3 regions of the Ralstonia sp. 22111 genome follow, and region 3 is predicted to be linked to each of the others. Evidence: predicted binding sites of a transcription regulator. Region 3 holds the regulator's gene; each other region holds the start of a gene.

Region 1 (4,193 bases), on a different contig from region 3:
GGCCACAGCCTTGGCGGGCGCCGGCTGGGCACGCACCTTCTTGACCTCGTCTGCGCTCACGCGGCCGCCGGGGTTGTCCCAGCTGTTGAGTACGTAGGTCAGGATGTTGGCGACCTCGTCGTCATTGAGCTGCGTCATCGGCGGCATGACGGAGTCATATTCCTGTCCGTTGACCTTGATCTTGCCGTTCAGGCCATGCAACACGATGTTCATGGCGCGCTTCGGATCTGCCGCCAGGAAATCCGACTTGGCCAGCGGCGGGAACACGCCCGGCAAGCCGGCGCCATTGCCCTGGTGGCACACCGAGCAGGTACCCGCAAACAGCGCGCGGCCTGCCTGCACCTGATCCTGCACGGTCAGCGTGCCGCTTACCGATGCCTGGGTCGCCTTCGTGACAGCGCTCATATTGGGTGCCGCACGATCGCCCAGGTACACCGAATCCAGCTCCTTGCCAGAGTAGACGAGCTTGTTCTCCGGGCCATCCACCTTGAGGATCGCCATGGCGCCCTTGTTGAAGGCGCGGAAGATCGAGTGGTCGACCAGCACATAGCTGCCGGGCACGCGCGCGGTGAACTTCACAACCGCCGCACCACCCGCCGGGATCAACGTGGTCTGCACGTTCTTCTGCACGTTGGTGCCGCCCTCGTAGCGCACCTGGTCGAAGATGGCGCCGATCACGTGGAAGCTTGAGACCAGGTTCGGCCCGCCGTTGCCAACAAAGATGCGCACCGTTTCACCCACCTTGGCGTGCAGCGCCTTGTCACCGGTGAGCGCACCTTCGGCACCGTTGAACAGGACGTAGCTCGGGCGTTCGTCAATGGCCTTCTCCATGTCGAACGGCTGCAGGCCCTTCTCGCGGTACTTGCCGGCGGTGTAGAAATCGCCCTGCATGACGTAGTACTCGTGATCCACCTTGGGCAGGCCTTCGGGCGGCTCGACCAGGATCAGGCCGTACATGCCGTTGGCGATATGCATGCCCACGGGCGCGGTGGCGCAGTGGTAGACGTAGATGCCCTCGTTGAGCGCCTTGAAGGTGAACTGCGATTCATGGCCCGGTGCGGTGAAGCTCGATGCAGCGCCGCCGCCCGGTCCGGTCACGCCGTGCAGGTCGATGTTGTGCGGCATCTTGCTGCTCGGGTGGTTCTTGAGGTGGAACTCCACCGTGTCGCCCTGCCGCACGCGGATGAAGCTGCCGGGAACGGTGCCGCCGAACGTCCAGAAGGTGTAGCTGACGCCTTCGGAGATCTGCATTTCCTTCTCGACCACTTCCAGCTCCACGATGACCTTGGCTGGATAGTTCCGGTGGACCGGCTGTGGCACAAGCGGCGGGCTCGTGAGGACGGCGTGGATCGGCTCGCCGCGTGGCGGTCCGAAGTCACCGGGCAATTTGGCGCTCGCGGCGCGGGCTGCAGTGCCCGCAAGCAGTGCGCCCAGCACCACAGAAATCAAGCCCGCGCGCATCAGGCTGCGGACGGTGTGAAGACGGCTCATTTTTTCCCCCGTGTATCGGTCTGGTGTCGTCCGCTCCACGTTAGGCCCCGGCGGCCATTAGGGCTTTGATACAGCGCAAACGAAAACCGGCCCCGACCGGCACTTCCACCGCACCGCGTGGCACGCAAGCCCAGTCGTGGCGTGATTTGCCACATCAAGATACCCATAAAACAAGCATCTGATATACATCAATAACGGCAGAGATTCCGCTCACTAATATAGTTGCATCCTTAATGCATCTTTTGATGCGACACCCACAGAGGGAATCCCCATGACACAGTCCGCCTCCACCATCCAGCTCGACCTCCGCGTGCTGGCGCCGCGCGAGCGCCATCCGCTGATCTTCTCCGCCTTCGGGGAACTCGGCATCGGCCAGAGCCTGGAGCTGATCAACGATCACGATCCGCGCCCGCTGCAGTCGCAGTTTCAAGTGGAGCGCCCGGGCCAGTTTTCCTGGGACTACCTTGAGCGCGGCCCCGCCACGTGGCGCGTCGCCATCACCAAGGTGGCGTCTGCGGCCAGCGCCGGCCACTGCTGTGGTGGTTGCGGTGGTGGCGCCTGAATTTCCGATTGCATCCTGCAAGGAACCTTGTCATGAAAAACAACCAAAGGCTGTGGCGGTGGCTCGGCCTGATCTTCATCCTGTCGTTCGGGGCATTGGGCTATCTGGGCCGGCAGATCTATCTGGCAGCGCCGCCGATCCCGCATGCCGTCGTCACTTCTGTGGGCGAGGTGCTCTTCACCGGCGAACAGATCCAGCGCGGGCAAGAGGCCTGGCTGGCAGCCGGGGGCCAGCAGCTTGGCACCGTCTGGGGCCACGGCAGCTACGTGGCGCCTGACTGGTCTGCCGATTGGCTGCACCGTGAAGCCACGGCGCTGCAAGCCATCCGCGCGCATCAGCAGTTCGATACCGACGCGCCGTTGACGACGGTGCAGCAAGCCGCCGTCGACGCCAGCGTGAAGGAGGAAATGCGCCGCAATACGTACGACGCAAATCGCGACATCCTGACCGTGTCGCGTGAGCGCGCAGAGGCCATCCGCGGCGTGGCGCAGCACTTCGAGGCCCTGTTCGGCACCGATCCGTCGCTCGCAACGCTGCGTGATCAATACGCCATGGCTACCGGCGTGCTGCCGGAAGCGGCCGACCGCGAAGCCCTGGCGGCATTCTTCTTCTGGACGTCGTGGGCCGCTGCGGCCGACCGCCCGGGCGAGACCGACATCTCGTATACGAGCAACTGGCCGCATGAACCCCTGGTGGGCAACACCATGACCGGCGGTGCCGCCATGTGGTCGATGGTCAGCATCGTGCTGCTGCTGGGCGGTATTGCCGCCATGCTGTGGCTGCACGGCAGCAGCAAGCACGAAGAGGAGGCTGCGCCGCTGCCGGCCGATCCGTTCCTCAACGTGGTTGCCACGCCGTCGATGAAGGCCACGCGCAAGTACTTCTTTGCCGTGATCGGCCTGATGCTGGTGCAGATCGGCATGGGCGCCATCACCGCGCACTATGCGGTGGAAGGTGAATCGTTCTTCGGGATTCCGCTGGCGCAGGTGCTGCCGTACGTGATCAGCCGGACCGTGCACACGCAGCTTGGCGTGCTGTGGATTGCCACGGCGTGGCTGGCCACGGGCCTCTACATTGCGCCGCTGCTGTCGGGCCGTGAACCGAAGTTCCAGAAGCTGGGCGTTGACCTGCTGTTCTGGGCGCTGATCTTTATCGTGGTGGGCTCCATCGCCACCGGCTGGCTCGGCACGCTGCAACATCGTGGTGCGGACTTCGGTTTCTGGGTCGGTAACCAGGGGCTGGAATACACCAGCATGGGCCGCGTGTGGCAAATCTTGCTGTTCGTCGGCCTGCTGTTCTGGGTCGTGCTGCTGGGCCGCGCACTGTGGCCGGCACTGAAGACGCCGTCGGAATCGCGCGGACTGATCGCCATGGTGTTCCTGTCGGCCACGTGCATCGGCGGCTTCTATTCGACCTCGCTGGTGTGGGGCCAACACACGCACTATTCGATGATCGAGTACTGGCGCTGGTGGCTCGTCCACCTGTGGGTGGAGGGCTTCTTTGAAGTGTTCGCCACCGCCGTCATCGCGCTCATCTTCACGCGCCTGGGCCTGATTCGCGCCAGCAGCGCCAACCGCGCCATCGTGGCCGAGACGATCGTGTTCCTGTTCGGCGGCATTCTGGGCACGCTGCATCACCTGTACTTCACGGGTACGCCCACGTCGATCATCTCGGTGGGTGCGGTGTTCTCTGCGCTGGAAGTGGTGCCGCTTACGCTGATCGGGCTCGAAGCGCTGCAGAACTATCGCCGCACGCAAGGCACGCCGTGGCTCAACGCCTACAAGTGGCCCGTGCTGTGCTTCGTGGCCGTAGGCTTCTGGAACACCGTCGGCGCCGGCCTGCTCGGCTTTGCCATCAACCCGCCGGCTTCGCTGTACTACGTACAAGGTCTGAACATGACGGCCGCCCACGGGCACGCCGCACTGTTCGGGGTGTACGGCATGCTCGGTATCGGCCTGATGTTGTTCTGCCTGCGCGGCCTGTATGCCCGCAGCCTGCATGCCGACCGCCTGCTCAAGCCCGCGTTCTGGGGCCTGAATATCGGCTTGGCCATGATGGTGTTCATGTCGCTGCTGCCGGCCGGTATCTACCAGGCCTGGGCCAGCGTCACCAAGGGCATGTGGTACGCCCGTTCGCCGGA
Region 2 (4,193 bases), on a different contig from region 3:
TCGAGGTTGTACAGATGCCCCGTCGCCTCCTGGAATTCCGTCATGCGCTGACGCACGTGGTCGAGCAGGCGCACCGCCATGGCGTGGCCGAATGGCGTAGTGATGTCGTCGGCATCGTGCGTGAAGTTGCGCACCATCTCGTTGATGCCGTTCACGCCGAGCGTGCTGAAGTGGTTGCGCAGCGTGCCCAGGTAGCGCCGCGTGTACGGATACAGCCCCTGGTCGATCAACCGCTGGACGAACTTGCGTTTGACTTCCAGCACGTCGCGGCCGAGTGCGAGCAGCGTATCGAGCCGCGCCAGCAGCGCCGCCTCATCGCCCGCGTAGAGGTGTCCCAATCGCGCGCAGTTCACCGTCACCACCCCGATGGAACCGGTCTGCTCGGCCGACCCAAACAACCCGTTGCCGCGCTTGAGCAGTTCGCGCAGGTCAAGCTGCAAGCGGCAGCACATCGAGCGCACCATGTGCGGCTCGAGATCGGAATTGAGGAAGTTCTGGAAGTAGGGCAGCCCGTAGCGTGCCGTCATCTCGAACAGCAGCGTGGTGTTGGGGTGCTCCCAGTCGAAGTCTGGCGTGATGTTGTACGTGGGAATCGGAAACGTGAACGCGCGGTCCTTTGCATCGCCGGCCATCATGACCTCGATGTACGCGCGGTTGATCATGTCCATCTCGGGCTGGAGGTCGCCGTAGGTGAAGGGCATCTCTTCGCCGCCGATGTACGGAACCTGCTCGCGCAGGTCCGCCGGGCACGTCCAGTCGAACGTGAGGTTGGTGAACGGCGTCTGCGTGCCCCAGCGGCTGGGCACGTTCAGGTTGTAGATCAGCTCCTGCATGGACTGCTTGACCGCCGCATACGACATCGCATCGCGGCGGATGAACGGCGCCATGTACGTATCGAACGAACTGAACGCCTGCGCGCCGGCCCATTCGTTCTGCAGCGTGCCGAGAAAGTTGACGATCTGCCCGATGGCTGCGGACATATGCCGCGGCGGCGTCGCTTCCACCTTGCCCGGCACGCCGTTGAATCCCTCCGTCAGCAACTGCCGTAACGACCACCCTGCGCAGTAGCCCGACAGCATGTCGAGATCGTGGATGTGGAGGTCGCCCTCGCGATGCGCTGCGCCCGCCTCTGGGCTGTAGACATGCGAAAGCCAGTAGTTGGCCGTGACCTTGCCTGCCACGTTGAGGATCAGGCCGCCCAGGCTGTACCCCTGATTGGCGTTGGCATTGACCCGCCAGTCGCGCTGCTCGAGGTATTCGTCCATCGTGCTCTCGACATCGACCAGCGTGTGCTTGAGCGAACGCAGCCGGGCGTGCTGCTCGCGGTAGACGATGTAGGCACGCGCGGTGCGCCAATAGCCGGCGTCGACCAGCACCTCTTCCACGCAGTTCTGGATGATTTCGATACCGGGGCTGGGGAGCGAGGCGAGATGCTCGAGCACGCCCGTGGTCAGGCGCTGCGCTTCGACGGTGTCGAATTCGCCGGTGGCCTGTCCGGCTGCCGCGATGGCCTGGCGGATCTTTTGCGCGTCAAACGGGGCCAATGAACCGTCGCGCTTGGTGACTTGCCTGGTGACCTGTGTGCCCGTCATGAGGTACTCCATCTAGTGGTATGGAGTCAGACTAGCACTACATATTGTGGTCGGTGAGCCCTAAAGACCTTGATTTTTAAATCGCTTGACCCCGGTCAACCGGGGCCATTTGCGACGCAGAATGGTCGTGTCGCTGTCAGTCGACGATGAACAGCCTGGCGCCGTTCTTGGTGTAGGACTGATGGGCTTCAGCGTCGTCGCCCACCTGATAGCTCATGCCCGGCGTGAGGGTGAACTTGCGGCCGTCTTCCAGCGTGGTTTCCAATTCGCCATCCAGGCAGAACAGGATGTGGCCCTTCTTGCACCAATGGTCAGCCAAGTAGCCGGGGGTGTACTCGACCATGCGTACACGGATGCGGTTTGACTCGTCCCCGAAGTAACGGGTGCGCCAGATCGCCATGCCGGTCTCGCCGGTGTGCTCGGTAGGTTCAACGGCGGACCAGTCGGTCGTGCCAAAGGCGAAGGGCGCCATTTTCATCGCGGGACTCCGGGTAGGTGACGTAAGCCCATGATGGTATCAGCGGCTTACGTGGTCCATGCGTCGCATTTCATGTGCTTGAAGCGGCGCTTGTTGGTACGCCGTGACGGCATTGCGTGCGGCTCAATAATCCGCTTCGGAGGGGCTCGTTCCACTGCCCGTGCGGCATCGCAGCAAGGCGTCAACGGCGCCATATCAATGTATGCAGAAATTGCATGGTGCCATGCAACATCGACATAACGATCGCCATGCGCTTCTCTAATATCGTCGCTTTTTACAAAGCGTGACGAAGTTGGGCCAGCCCTTGGCCCCATGAGATCCGCGTCTGTCGCGCGCCGTCCCTCCGGCCACGATATTCCTTGGAGAAAGTCTTGAACACCAAACGTCTGACCTCCCATATCGGGCTGGCAATGCTGCTGGGCATTGCCGTCGGCTGGGGTTGCCACGAATATGCCAAGGACGCTGCGGCGGCCAAGGACATCGCTTCGTACTTCAGCATCATCACCGACATCTTCCTGCGCATGATCAAGATGATCATTGCACCGCTGGTGTTCTCGACCCTGGTGACCGGCCTGGCGAGCATGAGCGGCGGCCGTTCGGTGGGCCGCGTGGGCCTGCGCGCGATGATCTGGTTTGTGTGCGCGTCGGCCACGTCGCTTGCGCTGGGCATGCTGCTGGTCAACTTCTTCCAGCCGGGTGTGCACATGAACCTGGCGCTGCCGGATGTGTCGGCCACGTCGGGCCTGAAGACCGGTGACTTCACCCTCAAGGCCTTCATCACGCACGTGTTCCCGCGCAGCATCGTGGAGGCCATGGCCACCAACGAGATCCTGCAGATCCTGGTGTTCTCGCTGTTCTTCGGCGCCGCGCTGTCGACGATGAAGAACCCGATGGACAGCGTGATCGGCCGTGGCCTGGAAGAGCTGACCAAGCTGATGTTCCGCATTACCGACTACGTGATGCGCTTCGCCCCACTGGGCGTGTTTGCTGCCATGGCCGCTGCCATCACGGTGGAAGGCGTGGGCGTGCTGTGGACCTACGGCAAGCTGATCGGCGAGTTCTACCTGGGCCTTGCGCTGCTGTGGGCGATCCTGTTCTTTGTCGGCTACGTGCTGCTGGGCCGTTCGCTGGGCCGTCTGCTGGGGCTGATTCGTGAGCCGACGCTGCTGGCGTTCGCCACGGCGAGCAGCGAATCCGCTTACCCGAAGACGATCGAGGCGCTTGACCGATTTGGCGTGCCCAAGCGCATTTCGAGCTTCGTGCTGCCGCTGGGTTATTCGTTTAACCTCGATGGCTCGATGATGTACCAGGCGTTTGCGGTGCTGTTCATCGCGCAGGCCTACAACATCGAGATGGGCTTCACGCAGCAACTGACGCTGCTGCTGGTCCTGATGCTCACGAGCAAGGGCATGGCCGGTGTGGCGCGTGCCTCGCTGGTGGTGGTGGCAGCCACGCTGCCGATGTTCCATCTGCCCGAAGCCGGTCTGCTGCTGATCATCGGCATCGACCAGTTCTTCGACATGGGCCGCACGGCCACCAACGTGATCGGCAACAGCCTGGCCACGGCCGTGGTGGCGAAGTATGAGCCGGCTGAAGAGGAGGCGGTGGAAGAGACCGCAGAACCCGCAGTGCAGCCGCAGGTCGGCTGACTTTAAGCCAAGACGACAGCGCCGCCTTTCAGGGCGGCGTTGTTGTATCTGAGCGGCGTTATTCCGGTTGAGAAGCGAGCGATGCCACGGCCGGGCTCAGGGGCGCATCGCCGATGTCGACACGCTGTGCCATCGGTGCCTCTCCGAGCAATGCAGCCACCATGGCTTGCAGCGGAAGCACGTCGCCGGTGCTCATGAAGCGGGGCGATGCGGCTGGGCCCGCTGCCTGCAATCCCGCCGCCGCGAGCGTGCGGCCCAGATGGCGCGCGACGGCGTGGCCGGTGTCGATCAACGTCAGACGATCGCCCGCGATCTCGCGGATGGCGTCTTCCAGAAACGGGTAGTGCGTGCAGCCGAGCACCAACGTGTCGGCGTTTGCGTCCAGCATCGGTTGCAGATACGCCCGCAGCAGCTCCAGCACCGCAGGCGAGTGGGTATCGCCACGTTCGATCAGGGGGACGAGCCCGTAGCCGG
Region 3 (4,193 bases):
CTTCGTCGAAGAGCTTGCGTAAGTCATTGACTCGCAACGGGTCCTGCGCGCAGATCAGCGCGGTTTCGAGGACGATCTTCGCCTCTTGGGTATTCATCGGGTTGAGCGGCTCGTCATTGCTCGCGCGCGGCCAGTCGCCGTCACGCTTGAGGTTTGTCGTCCCACCGCGAAGCACGCGGCATTTCTGAATGCTGTTGCCCGCCCGGGCCCGGCGCGCGAAGACCAATTAATTCAATTGGACCCTGCACCGAAACGCAGTGGCTATGCCCGCGAAGTAGGGCCGGAGGAGCGAGTTGATCCGGTGCCGGTCAGGCACCACAAGGGCAATTTCTTCCGCCGCCATGGGGACGGATACTGCACCGGACGACTGCCAAGAAGAACGGCAGCCCGCCCGAATCGACTGTCCAGGGGACTCTACCGCTGGATGGCATCGCTTGGCGCCGCGCTTAGGATTGTTGATTTGCGCGGGTGGCGAATCGAATTGTGGTTGATTGTAGGGCAATTTCCAGCGGCGCCGCAACCGGGAAGATGTCCTAGCCTCCCATCATGGGGCGATTGGCAATTTTCGGCTGCCTGAACGCCTACAGCACCAGACAGAATCCGTGTGCGTTAAGCATCTCTGGCAACCAGATTGCGTGAGCCAGTCCCCAGACCCCAAACCCGGCGATGGCGATGCCGGCCGCGCCCCGCGCCCATCGCTGGCGCGACAGCCCGCGCAGCCACCCAGCCAGACCAGACATCATCAGCAGGTTCGGCAGCGTACCGGCACCAAAGGCGAGCATGACCACGGCGCCGGAGGCGGCGTTGCCTGCCAACAACGCCACAGCCAATGCGCCGTAGACCATGCCACACGGCACCAGCCCCCAGGCCATACCCGTGAGATAGCGGCGCAGCAGCGGCGGCTGACGCTGCAGCCTACCGCCCAGCGTGGCAGCCCCTCGAGACAGGCCACCTGCCACGCGGCCAAGCAAGCGCTCAAGCCACACACTCCGCCACGCATCTCCAGCGGAACGCACAAGCAGTAAAACCCCATAGGCGACCAGCAATGCGCTAGCGAAAGCAAACAAGCCGCGTTGAATCGGCAGCCATTGCTGGCGCCAGACGGTCGCGCCCATCGCACCCATGATTGCGCCCAGCAACGCATAGGTGGACAGCCGGCCGGCATGCATGACGACCTGTTCAAACCAGAGCCGGCGACGGGACACGATCCGCACCGCCACAGCGCCACGTTCGGCCGCGAGTGCGATACCGCTGCACATCGCCAGACAATGCACACCGCCGAGCAATGCAATCAGGAAAACGCTCAGAAGCGCCGCGGCACTCATCTTTCTGACGCTCTTTTGATATGGACCAAGGTTTTCGTTTTACTGTTGCGAACTAAGCCTAATTGACGCGTTTTGCCCCATCGGAAATGTCCGAGGACAAGAAGGTCGCCGTTATAATAAGCTGGTGCTGTACAACAAGAATTACTCATTTCACTTTCCCGAAATTCGCCCCCGCCCGTGCTCACTCGAATCGCACTTACCGACCAAGCCTCGCGTTGCTCCACCTGTGTACTCGGGCAAATCTGCCTGCCGGTGGGGATGAACTCGGACGACGTGCGCAAGATGGACGATTTGGTCGGCGAGCGCATCCGCATTAAGAAGGGGCAATCGCTCTATTCTTTGGGTGAGCCGCTGGAGGCGGTGTACGGCATTCGTTTCGGCACGCTCAAAACCCATCTGACGCTTGAAGACGGCCGGCATCAGATCACGGGTTTCCACCTGCCGGGTGAAATCGTCGGGCTTGATGGCATTGGCGATATGCGCCACGTGTCGGACGCCACCGCGCTTGAAGATACCGAAGTCTGCGTGGTGCGCTACGACGAGTTGCAGCACCTTTCGCGCCGGCTGCCTTCGCTGCAGCATCAGTTCCTGCGCATCATGAGCAAGGAGATTTCGCAGGATCATCTGATGCTGCTCACGCTGGGCTCCATGCGTGCGGAGGAGCGTCTCGCAGCCTTCCTGCTCAACCTGTCGAAGCGTTCGGCCCAGCGCGGATATTCGTCGACCGAGTTTGTCCTGCGCATGAGCCGCGAAGAACTCGGCAGCTATCTTGGCCTGAAGCTCGAAACGGTCAGCCGCCTGTTCTCGCGCTTTGCCGAAGCAGGTCTCATCCAGATCCGCCAACGCCACGTCAAGCTGATCGACCTGGCCGGCCTGCGCCAGGTCATGAGCGGTCAGGCGGCCTAAGCTGCCGTCCATGGCGCCCGCTCAGACCAGCGGGTGCTCATGCGCTTCCAGCTTGCCAATGCCAGGCGACACATAGAGCGTCAGCGCGCTCGACAATCCGCACAACAACCAGAACACAAAGAACGACACGGTGTAGACGGCCTGGGCCGACACCGTGATCTGTTCGCCGAAAAAGCGCAGGTCGGCGGGGTCTACCACCGCGAAGACCACCAGCTCAGCCAGGGCAGCCGACAGAAATGCCGGCCACAGAATCCACATCAGCAGTCGACGCTTCATCGGGCCTCCGTGTGAATGGCATGCGCCGGTGCGCCAGCCGTCTTTTCGACGACCAAACCGCGCCGTACGACGTTGTCGTGAATGACAGCATCGGGATGCGACATTGCCAGCCAGATGGTCACGCCACAGCCGATCATGGCGACGAACGGCCCTGCCATCAGCAGCCACGGCCAAGGCTCGCGCCACCACGGACGGGCCTGTGCGGAAGATTGCGTTGCGTGCATCGTTGCCTCCTGTTGGGGATGCCGCATCAGCGCGGCACGATGAAGCTCGACGGTTCGCGCAGTACAAGGCTGTCGCTACCGCTGTCTGCATGGATGACGAAACGGATTTTGTGCGAGCCGGGGGCGGCATCGTCAGCCGGCCGGCGCACGCGCACTGGCAGCAGCCGGTTAGCCGCCGGCGGGAGCTCCAGTGTGGTGGACTCGCCCTGACCGCCCTGCACGTCCAGTTCCGGCATGCCCTCTGCGGTGATGGTCACGCGCATGGGGTGCTCGGACGCGTTCATCAGTTGCAGGCGATAAACGTTCTCGATCTTGCCGCCGTCCACTTCACGCGCCAGTGCGCCACGATCACGAATCACGTCAACCTTGAGCGGCTGCCGCATGGCCAACGCCACGATGAACCCCGTGACGAGCACCAGCATGATCCCCGTATAGATCAGCACGCGCGGGCGCAGCAGATGTCGCCGGGCTTCCTTCGGGCTGAGCCGATCAAGCATCGCGCGTTCCGACGTGTACCGGATCAGACCCCGCGGGTAGCGCATCTTGTCCATGACCTGGTCACAGGCGTCAATGCAAGCACCGCAACCGATGCATTCGTATTGCAGCCCTTGGCGGATATCGATGCCGGTGGGGCACACCTGCACGCAGATGCTGCAGTCGACGCACGCACCCAGACCCTGAGCTTCGAAATCGGCGTTGCGCGAGCGGCTGCCGCGCGGCTCGCCGCGCTGCGTGTCATACGTCACGACGTAGGTATCGGGATCGACCATCACGCTCTGGAAACGAGCGTAGGGACACATGTAGCGGCAGACTTGCTCGCGCATGAAACCGGCGTTGCCCCACGTCGCAAATGCGTAGAACAGCATCCAGAATGTCTGCCAGGGGCCGAGAGACAGCGTCCAGGTCTCCATGCCCAGATCGCGGATCGGCGTGAAGAAACCGACGAAGGTGAAGCCCGTCCAGAGCGCAATGAGGATCCAGGCCGAATGCTTTGCGGCCTTCAGGCGGAACTTGCGCAGGCTCCAACGCTCACCGTCGAGGCGGATGCGCGCGAAGCGATCTCCTTCGATATGCCGCTCGATCCACATGAAAATCTCGGTGTAGACCGTCTGCGGACAGGCATAGCCGCAAAAGAGGCGCCCCGCCACCGCCGTAAATAGAAACAGCGCCAGCGCCGACAGCACCAGCAGCAACGTCAGATAGATGACATCCTGCGGCCACAACACGAGCCCAAAAAGGTAAAACTTGCGTGCGCCTAGGTCGAACAGCACCGCTTGGCGACCGTTCCACTGGAACCACGGCAGGCCATAAAAGATGGCTTGCGTGGCCAGAACCAGCCAGACTCGCCAACGCGCAAAGGCGCCGGTCACGGCGCGCGGATAAATCTTGCGCCGGACCTCATAGAGCATCTGCTCGGTGGGTGCGTCTTCGGCGCCCGCCGCCGCGGTGGCGGGCGTCATCG

What was found. Region 3 encodes FNR, which switches genes on or off when oxygen is low (the NO sensors DNR and NnrR bind a similar motif). Its sites were predicted from a motif close to TTGATNNNNATCAA; they were not measured.
Region 1: the regulator FNR is predicted to act here: its motif matches at 1,670-1,683, upstream of ACTJK4_RS18165 (DUF2249 domain-containing protein).
Region 2: the regulator FNR is predicted to act here: its motif matches at 1,678-1,691, upstream of ACTJK4_RS11860 (ribonucleoside triphosphate reductase).

Annotation. Positions count from the first base shown of each region.
Region 1 is NZ_JBQEPR010000007.1:97,710-101,902, forward strand. Features, by position in the region: gene nirK (copper-containing nitrite reductase) at 1-1,491, opposite strand, end outside; gene ACTJK4_RS18165 (DUF2249 domain-containing protein) at 1,763-2,053, shown strand; gene ACTJK4_RS18170 (nitric-oxide reductase large subunit) at 2,086-4,193, shown strand, end outside.
Region 2 is NZ_JBQEPR010000004.1:40,421-44,613, forward strand. Features, by position in the region: gene ACTJK4_RS11860 (ribonucleoside triphosphate reductase) at 1-1,592, opposite strand, end outside; gene ACTJK4_RS11865 (DHCW motif cupin fold protein) at 1,729-2,070, opposite strand; gene ACTJK4_RS11870 (dicarboxylate/amino acid:cation symporter) at 2,442-3,719, shown strand; gene murI (glutamate racemase) at 3,778-4,193, opposite strand, start outside.
Region 3 is NZ_JBQEPR010000005.1:218,173-222,365, reverse strand. Features, by position in the region: gene scpB (SMC-Scp complex subunit ScpB) at 1-97, opposite strand, end outside; gene ACTJK4_RS15090 (sulfite exporter TauE/SafE family protein) at 582-1,325, opposite strand; gene fnr (fumarate/nitrate reduction transcriptional regulator Fnr) at 1,503-2,231, shown strand; gene ACTJK4_RS15080 (hypothetical protein) at 2,253-2,507, opposite strand; gene ACTJK4_RS15075 (FixH family protein) at 2,504-2,731, opposite strand; gene ccoG (cytochrome c oxidase accessory protein CcoG) at 2,758-4,193, opposite strand, start outside.